DNA from 2 places in the Serpentinimonas raichei genome. Region 1 is predicted to be linked to the other one. Evidence: predicted binding sites of a transcription regulator. Region 1 holds the regulator's gene; the other holds the start of a gene.
What was found. Region 1 encodes sigma-54, which starts transcription at its own class of promoters, with help from an activator protein. Its sites were predicted from a motif close to TGGCANGNAANCTGCTTT; they were not measured.
Positions count from the first base shown of each region.

Region 1 (4,578 bases):
GCAGGGGGCGGCCACGCCTTCGCAGACGCCGACGAGCGAGGCGCCATGGCGCTGCTGCAGCGTCTCGGCCAGCGCCAGCGCGGCCGGGAACACCCCCATGCCTTGGCCACCGAAGGTTTCCAGCAGGGCGCTGTCTTCAAACTCGCCGGCGATGCGCGGCGTCAGGCCGTGCCGCGCCAGCCACTGGTCGAGTTGCGCGCGCACACTGGCGTGGCGTGTGGGCAGCAACAGCGGCACCCCTTGCAGCGCAGCCGGGAAAGCGCGCTGCGCCGCATGCAGCCAAGGCGGCGCAGCGAACCAGCCGTAGGCGCTGCTGGCCAAGCGGTGGTGGTGCACCTTCAGGTGCGCGCGGCTGCTCACCGGGTGGTCGGTCAGCACCACATCGAGCCGGTGCATGGCCAGATCGGCCAGCAGGTCGTCGATCTCGCCGTCGTGGCAGATCAGGTGCAGATCGGGCACATCCAGCACCGGGCGCAGCAGGCGCAGCACCTCCAGCTTGGGCAGCCCGTCGGCCAGGCCCACCGCCAGCCGCACCCTGGGCGCCAGCGCCGCCTGGCGCAGCAGCGCGGGCAGCGCCTCGCCGAGCTCGAAAATCTGCTGCGCTTGGCGCGCGGCCAGCACACCGGCCTCGGTCAGGGCCACACCGCGCCCGGCCGGTTTGAGCAACTGGCAGCCCAGCGCCTTTTCCAGCTCGCGCACTTGCGCGCTCACGGTCTGCACCGCCATGTCGAGCCGCGCGGCGGCTTTGGACATGCCACCCTCCTGGGCCACGATCCAGAAGTAGTACAGGTGGCGGTAGCTGTAAGAGAGGCTCATGTTCAGCTTGTGGCGATGTAAAGTTGCCTGATTTTCTGCTTTTTTTGGCACCCGCTAGGCCCTAGACTGCAAAGTTCCCCAAACTGGCTTAAAGGAGCCTTTGATGAAATGCCCCAACTGCGTGAATGTGGAGCTGGTGATGAGCGATCGCCAGGGCGTGGAGATCGACTACTGCCCCCAGTGCCGTGGCGTCTGGCTGGATCGTGGCGAACTCGACAAGCTGATCGAGCGCAGTCTCGGCCAGGCCCCGGCCGGGCGCAGCGGCGCCCAAGTTCGTCAACCGGATTTTGAAGACTCCGACTTTCGCCAGCGCAGCGGTGGCTTCGCGCAGGGCGGTGGGCTGGGCAGCAAACTGGGTGGCTTGGCCGGTGGTCTCAAGGGCGGGCTGGGCGGCGGGCTCTCGGGCGGTTTTGCTGCCGGCTCCGGCCAGAAAAAGAAAAAATCGTGGTTGAGCGATATTTTTGACTGAAGCCGCTACGCGCCGAGCCGGTGCCCGCAGACAAGGGGCGAAAAAAAACCTGGCTCTAGAGGAGCCAGGTTTGGAAGCCTTTTTGCTGTCACACACAAAGGCACCCGCTCAGGGAGGAAAAGCGGGGGGCCGGTGTTAAACGACCCGAAGAAAGTATAAACCAACTTTCGCACAGGCATCAGCTAGGCCGGTCAAAAAGTCCGTATTGGCTACATAGTTTTACTTTACTCGGGGGTGGTGTCGTTGGGCTGAGCGCCAGCGCGGGGTGTGCGTGCGCTGCCGGCGACCAGGTCAAAACGAAACAGGCGGCATTCGATCGGGCCGTTCCAGAGCGGCACCCGGCGCGTGGCTTTGAGGCGCATGTGCGAGGGCAGTTGCGGGTCTGGGCTGAGCAGCCAAGCGGTCCAGCCGGCGTAGTTTTTTTTCCAGTGGCTGGCCAGTTGCGAGAAAAATGCCGTGTTTTCCTCGCCATCGGCGTGGCGGGCGCTTTCGCGGCCGGCACCGGGCACGAGCCCCTGCGCCGGCTCAGGCCGGGCCCGCGTTTGCGCCGACTGCCCGGCCACGCCGGCGGCTGCGATGCGCTCGCCATAGGGCGGGTTGAGCAGCATCACCCCCGGCGTCGGGCAAGGGGGCAGGCGCTCCAAGGCATCGCCGCCGCGCCACTCGATGGCCTGCGCCACCCCGGCGCGCTCGGCGTTGCGGCGCGCAAAGTCCACCATCCGAAACGCCACGTCGGAGCCAAAAACAAAGGCTTGGCCGCCCGGCACGGGTCGCTCGGCGGCCACGGCTTGCTGGCGCAGCGCCTGCCAGCGCGCCGGCTGGTGTGGCAACAGACGCTCGAAGCCAAAGCGGCGCAATTTGCCGGGAGCGATGTGCAGCGCCCGCTGCGCCGCCTCGATCGCCACCGTGCCGCTGCCGCAGCAGGGGTCGTAGAGCGGCTGCGGCTGGCCTTGCGCATCGAGGCCGGTCCAGCCGCTGGCGGCGATCATGGCCGCGGCCAGCGTCTCTTTGAGCGGCGCATCGCCGGTGTCGGTGCGCCAGCCGCGCTTGAACAAGGGCTCGCCCGAGGTGTCGATGTAGAGCCAGACCTGCTCCGGCCCCAGGTGGGCGTGCAGGCGCACCTCGGGCTGCAGCGTCTCCACGCTGGGGCGCTGCCCGAGGCGCTCGCGCATGCGGTCGCACACCGCGTCTTTGATGCGCAGGGCGGCAAAATTGAGGCTCTGGAACGGGCTGTGCTGGGCCGTGAGCTCGACCTTGAAAGTCTGCGCGGGCGTGAACCACAGCTCCCACAGCACGGCGTAGGCAGCCTCGTAGAGCGCATCTTCATTGGGGCAGGGTTGCAGCGCCAGCCGCACCAGCACGCGCTGCGCCAGCCGGCTGTGCAGGTTGAGCCGCAGCATGTCGTCCCAGTCGGCCGTGAGCTCGACCCCGCCGCGCTGGCGCCGCAGGTTTTGGGCCGCCGGGCAGATCTGTTGCACTTCGGCCAGCAGATAGTCTTCCACCCCGGCGGGGCAGGGCAGGAACAGGGTCAGGTTGTGCATGGGGGTTCAGAGCGCTTTGCGCAAATGGGTGGGGGCAATGCGCAGCGCCTCGCGGTATTTGGCCACGGTGCGGCGCGCGCAGGCGATGCCTTGGGCTTTGAGCAGGTCGGCAAGCTGGTTGTCGCTCAGGGGGTGGCTGGGGTTTTCGGCGGCGATCAGTTGCTGAATCAGGGCCCGCACCGCGGTGCTGGAGGCGCTGGAGCCGGCCTCGGTGGCCAGCGCCGAACCAAAAAAATATTTGAATTCATAGGTGCCTTGGGGCGTGGCCATGAACTTGGCGCTGGTGACGCGGCTGATGGTGGATTCGTGCAGCCCCACTTCGTCGGCGATTTCACGCAGCACCAGTGGCCGCATGGCCAGGGCGCCGTGCTGAAAAAACGGGCGCTGGCGCTCCACGATGGCGCTGGCCACGCGCAAGATGGTGTCAAAGCGCTGCTGGATGTTTTTGATGAACCAGCGCGCCTCTTGCAGGTGCTGCTGCAGCCCCGCGTGAGACTGGCCGCCCCCGCGGCCTTGGCGCAGGGCCAGGGCATAGGTTTCGTGCAGGCGCAGCCGCGGCAGCACCTCGGGGTTGAGCGCGACCTTGAAGCCGCGCCCCTGCGCCGTCACGATCACATCGGGGCGCAACTGGTGCGGTTCGAGCACCGCAAAGCGGCGTCCAGGCTTGGGTTCGAGGCGGGCGATCAGCCCAAAGGCGGCCCGCACCAAGGCCTCGTTGCAGCGGCACAGTTGGGCCAAGCGGCGGCTGTCGCGCCGCGCCAGATAGTCGAGCGGCTGCTGGCAGATGGCCAGCGCGGTGCGGCTCTCGGGGCGGTTGCGCAGCTCCAGAATCTGCAATTGCAAGCACTCGGCCAGGTTGCGCGCGCCCACGCCGGTGGGCTCCATTTGCTGCAACTGCTCCAAGGCCTGCTGCAGGCAGTGCTGCCAGTGGGCGTGCCGACGGTCAGTTGCCATGGGTTGCGACGCTGACAGCGGTGCCATGGTGTGGAGGCCGGAATCGGGCGCGTGGGCCCCGCTGGTTTGCTCCATGCCGCACAGGGCAGCAGCCAATTCGTCCAGCCCATCGGCGAGGTAGCCGTCGTCGTCGAGCGACTCGATGAGGGCGTGCAAGGCCAGTGCCACCTGGGGTTCGAGCCGCAGGGCGCAGGCTTGCTGGTGCAGGTGCTGCGTCAGCGACTCGGGCGCGCGCGCCCAGTCGGGCCCCGCACCATTGTCGTCCTCGGGCGCGGCCCCAGAGCGGGCAGCGCCCGGCTCACCCCAGTCGCCCGGATCGCTGGACTCAGCGAAATCCCCCGCATCGTGGTGCTCGGCCTCTGGCCCCCCCCCGCCGGAGTCCGTCGCTGCGCCTGTCCAGGCGGCCTCGAAAGCGGCGTCGAGGGCGGGCACTTCATCGGGTGCGCCAGCGCCCGCATCGTGGCTGGCAGGCGCATCGAGCTCGGCGTGGGCAGCCAATGCGGCCTCGGGCGGCGCCGCTGGGCTGGCCTCGAACGGCTCATCGGCGGGGTCGGGTTCCAAAAATGGGTTGTCGTCGAGCATCTGCCCGATCTCTTGCTCCAACTCCAGCGTACTCAGTTGCAACAGGCGGATCGACTGCTGCAATTGCGGCGTGAGCGCCAGGTTTTGGCTCAGGCGCAGCGACAGACCTTGCTTCATGGCCACCACATTCAGAGGCGGAAGTGCTCGCCCAGATAGACCCGGCGCACCTCCGGGTTGGCCACGATCTCGGCCGGTGTGCCCTGCGCCAGCACGCGG
Region 1 covers NZ_AP014568.1:2,318,997-2,323,574, reverse strand. Annotated here, with positions in the region: gene SRAA_RS10840 (LysR family transcriptional regulator) at 1-816, opposite strand, end outside; gene SRAA_RS10835 (TFIIB-type zinc ribbon-containing protein) at 920-1,285, shown strand; gene SRAA_RS10830 (THUMP domain-containing class I SAM-dependent RNA methyltransferase) at 1,510-2,826, opposite strand; gene rpoN (RNA polymerase factor sigma-54) at 2,833-4,479, opposite strand; gene lptB (LPS export ABC transporter ATP-binding protein) at 4,491-4,578, opposite strand, start outside.

Region 2 (4,578 bases), 220 kb from region 1:
CGCGCTCTTCTTCCTCGCTCACGCGCAGGCCCACCAGCAGGTCGGCCACTTTGAAGGCGATGAAAGCCACCACGCCCGACCAGACCACCACCACCAGCATGGCTTTGGCTTGCACGAACAGTTGGCTGGCGATGGAGAAGTCGGCTCCGCTCATGCCGCCCAGCATGGGAGCGGCAAACACTGCCGTCAACAGGCCGCCGGCGATGCCGCCGACGCCGTGCAGACCAAACACATCGAGCGTGTCGTCGGCACCCAGCATCTTCTTGAGGCCGTTCACGCCCCACAGGCACAGGAAGCCGCCGGCCAAGCCGATCACGATGGCGCCCATCGGCCCCACGTAGCCGCAAGCCGGGGTAATGGCCACCAAACCCGCCACAGCACCCGAGGCGGCACCCAACATCGAGGCCTTGCCCTTGATCAGCGCCTCACCCAAGCACCAGGCCAGCACGGCGGCGGCGGTGGCGATGAGGGTGTTGAGGAAGGCCAGCGCGGCGTTGCTGTTGGCTTCCAGTGCCGAACCGGCGTTGAAGCCAAACCAGCCCACCCACAGCAGCGCCGCCCCGACCATGGTCAAGGCCAGGCTGTGCGGGGCCATGGCTTCTTTGCCGTAGCCGATGCGCTTGCCGATCACGTAGGCACCCACCAAGGCCGCCACGGCTGCGCTCAGGTGCACCACGGTGCCGCCGGCAAAGTCCATTTTGCCCAGCCCGATCAGGAAGCCGCCGGAGCCCCAGACCATGTGCGCCACCGGGATGTAGCTGAAGGTGAACCAGATCGCGGTGAAGATCAGCACGGCGCTGAACTTGATGCGCTCGGCAAAGGCGCCGACGATGATGGCGCAGGTGATGCCGGCAAAGGTGGCTTGGAAGGCGACAAAGATCAGCTCCGGGATCACCACGCCGTCGGTGAAGGTGTTCGAGACCGAATCCATGGTGACGCCGGCCAGGAAGGCTTTGTCTAGGTTGGCAATGATCAGCCCCTCGCCCCCAAAAGCCAGGCTGTAGCCGTACACCGCCCACAGCACCATGACGAGCGAAAACACCACGGTGACTTGCATCAGCACCGAGAGCATGTTTTTGCTGCGCACCAAGCCGCCGTAGAACAGCGCCAAGCCGGGGATGACCATCATCACCACCAGCAAGGTGGCGACCAGCATCCACGCCACGTCGCCTTTGTTGGGTACGGGTTCGGCGGCAGCGGCCTCGGCAGCGGGTGCGGCAGCCACGGCCAGCGCGGCGGCATCGACCATCGGCGCGACCGCTGCAGGGGCTTCGGGTGCCATCATCGGGGCAACGGCGGGCGCGGCGTCGGTGACTTGGGCCATGGCCGCCGATGCGCCCAGCAGCAGCCCCAGGCCCACACACAAACTGAGCAGATACTTTTTCATGATTGGTACTCGGAGGTTGAAAAAGGGTTGATGGATCAAAGCGCTTGGGCGCCGGTCTCGCCGGTGCGAATGCGCACCACCTGCTCCAGTGGGAAGACGAAAATCTTGCCGTCGCCGATCTTGCCGGTGCGGGCTGCGCCCTCGATGACTTCGATTACGCGCTCGACCAAGTCGTCGCTCACGGCCGCATCGACCTTGACCTTGGGCAGGAAATCGACCACGTATTCGGCCCCGCGGTAGAGCTCGGTGTGGCCTTTTTGGCGCCCGAAGCCCTTGACTTCGGTGACGGTGATGCCCTGCACACCCAGACTGGAGAGCGCTTCGCGCACCTCGTCGAGCTTGAAGGGTTTGATGATCGCAGTGACCAGTTTCATATTCAACCTTTCTGCCTGAATCGATAAAAGGGCTGGACAGACTTGCGGCCTGACCAGCGGCGGGTGTTGCAGCCCGGGCCTTTGGGGGGCTGGGCCGTCTGCACGCCAACTCTCAAGCACATAGCGTGCCAACCCGGCAAACCGCCGCACAGCGATCTTTCGCACCGGTTGCACTGGGCAGCCGCTACACTGCGGCCACAAGGCTAGGCTGGCAGCGCACCAAATCGGTGCAGCCCGCGACAAGCAAGCCAAGCGACCAGGCACCGGCCCCGCGCTGTGGCCTACAACGGGAGGGTGTGAACGTGGGTTTGTGCGTGGTTCAAAGCCGCACACTGGTGGGGCTAGACGCTTTGCCGGTGAGCGTAGAAGTGCATCTGGCCAACGGCCTGCCCAGCCTGACGCTGGTGGGCTTGGCCGACACCGAGGTGAAGGAGGCGCGCGAGCGCGTGCGCTCGGCGATATTGAACGCTGGGCTGGATTGGCCGCACAACAAGCGCATTACGGTCAACCTGGCCCCGGCCGATCTGCCCAAAGAATCGGGGCGCTTTGATTTGCCGATCGCGCTTGGCATTCTGGCCGCCAGCGGCCAGATCGACGGCGCGGCGCTGGCCGGCTACGAGTTTGCCGGTGAGCTCTCGCTCAGTGGCGCCTTGCGCCCGGTCCGGGGCGCTTTGTGCATGGGCTTGGCTTTTTTGCGCGGCCATGGCGCGGGCCAACCCCCATGCACCGCTTTGGTGCTGCCCCCGGGCAGCGCCGAGGAAGCGGCCTTGGTGCGCCAGGCGCGGGTGTACCGGGCGCACCATTTGCTGGATGTGGTGCAGCGCTTTGCGCCCGCTGGTGCTGCGCTGCCCGAACCCCCGCACCCCGACGGCTGGGCCTTGTTGCAGGGCACGACGCAGGTGCAGCCACTCCATCTGCCCGATTTGGCCGATGTGAAGGGGCAAGCCGGGGCGCGGCGGGCGCTGGAGATCGCCGCCGCGGGCGCGCACAGCCTGCTGATGAGCGGCCCGCCGGGCTCGGGCAAGTCGATGCTGGCGCAGCGCCTGCCCGGCATCTTGCCGGCGCTGGACGACCAGCAGGCGCTGGAGGCGGCGGCGGTGGCTTCGCTGGCCGGGCGCTTTAGTCCCGAGCACTGGGGCCTACGGCCCTTTAGCGCACCGCACCACAGCGCCAGCGCCACCGCCTTGGTGGGCGGCGGCAACCCGCCCCGGCCGGGCGAGATTTCGCTGGCGCACCAAGGGGTGCTGTTCCTGGACGAACTGCCCGAGTTTCCGCGCGCCGCCCTCGAGGCCTTGCGCGAGCCGCTCGAGAGCGGGCAGATTCGCATCTCGCGTGCGGCGCGCCAGACCGATTTTCCGGCCCGCTTTCAACTGGTGGCGGCCATGAACCCCTGCCCCTGCGGCTACCTAGGGGCCAGCCACCGCAACTGCCGCTGCACCCCCGACCAGGTGCTGCGCTACCAAGGCAAGCTCAGCGGCCCCTTGCTGGACCGCATCGACCTGCACGTCGAGGTGCCGCTGCTGCCACCGCAGCAGTTGCTCGAACGCGCCGCAGCCGAGTCGAGCGCGGCGGTGCGCGAGCGCGTCGTGCAGGCGCGCCAACGGGCGTTGCAGCGCCAAGGCCACGCCAACCAAGCCCTGCACGGCCCCGAGCTGCAACGCCATGCGGCACTGGAACCTGCTGCCGACAAGCTGCTGCAACAAGCGGCCAGCCGACTCGGCTGGTCGGGCCGCGCCACCCACCGCGCGCTGCGGGTGGCGCGCACCATTGCCGACTTGGCCGCCAGCGAACGCATCCTGAGCGCGCATCTGGCGGAAGCGGTGCAGTACCGCCAGCCGGGACCGATTTGAAGTTGCCGCATAATTGCCGCGCGCAAGATGATAAACCCGACAAAACACCCGGAAACGTGACCATGGATCCCCTAGCCGCTGCATCAGCCGATCCCCTTGTGGTAGCACGGGAAGGCTTGTTGCCGCTGCGCTGGCCCACCCCACCCTACGCCAGCTACGGCGGTCATGAAAACGGCAGCAGCGAACCCGATGCCTCGGGCTTGGACTGCCAAGTCGAGGGCAGCAACGGCCAGGTGCGCCCTTGCCGGCTAATGGCGCTGGATCTGCCCGCTGGCATGGTCCACATCCAATTGCCGCCCTCGCGCGCCATCATGCCGCTGCGCTTTGGCATGTTTCGGCGCATCACCCTGACGCAGCCGCTGGCCCCGCTGCTGCAACGATCCCAAAGCACCCCTGCGGGGTCCCGCCCCAACAATGCGGCCGCCAGCGCCGACGATTTGCTCGATTTCCGCCCCCGACTGCCCTACGCCCTGGAACTGAGCGACGGCACCGCGCTGACCGGCACCACGATTGGGCACCTCGAGTCGGATGCAGGTGTGTTCCTGTTTGTGCCGCTGGACGAACACGACCGGGTGCAACGGGTTTTTTTGCCAGCGCACATGGTGCGCCGGATACGGGTCGGGGAGAGCATCGGGCAGGTGTTGGTCGAGCACCATGCCGTCACCACCGAGCAGGTCGAGCTGGCTGCGCGCGAGCAAGAGCTGTTGCGCAACCGCAAATTGGGCGACTACCTGGTGCTCAAGGAAATCGTCAAGCCCGAGCAATTGCTGCAGGCGCTAGAGGAGCAGTCGCGCATGCCCATGGTGCGCATCGGCGAGGCGCTGACCGCGCTCGGGCTCATCACCTCCGAGCAACTGCAAGACGCGCTGGAGCGCCAAAAAACCGAGCGCAGCGTGCCGCTGGGCGAGCTGCTGGTGCAGAGCGGACTGTTGTCGCGCGACGATTTGCGCCTCGCGCTGGCGCGCAA
Region 2 covers NZ_AP014568.1:2,099,239-2,103,816, forward strand. Annotated here, with positions in the region: gene SRAA_RS09800 (ammonium transporter) at 1-1,387, opposite strand, end outside; gene glnK (P-II family nitrogen regulator) at 1,423-1,761, opposite strand; gene SRAA_RS09810 (YifB family Mg chelatase-like AAA ATPase) at 2,064-3,611, shown strand; gene SRAA_RS09815 (GspE/PulE family protein) at 3,674-4,578, shown strand, end outside.
Region 2: glnK (P-II family nitrogen regulator) is a predicted target of sigma-54. The motif match lies at 1,875-1,892, and genes of this name have one in related genera.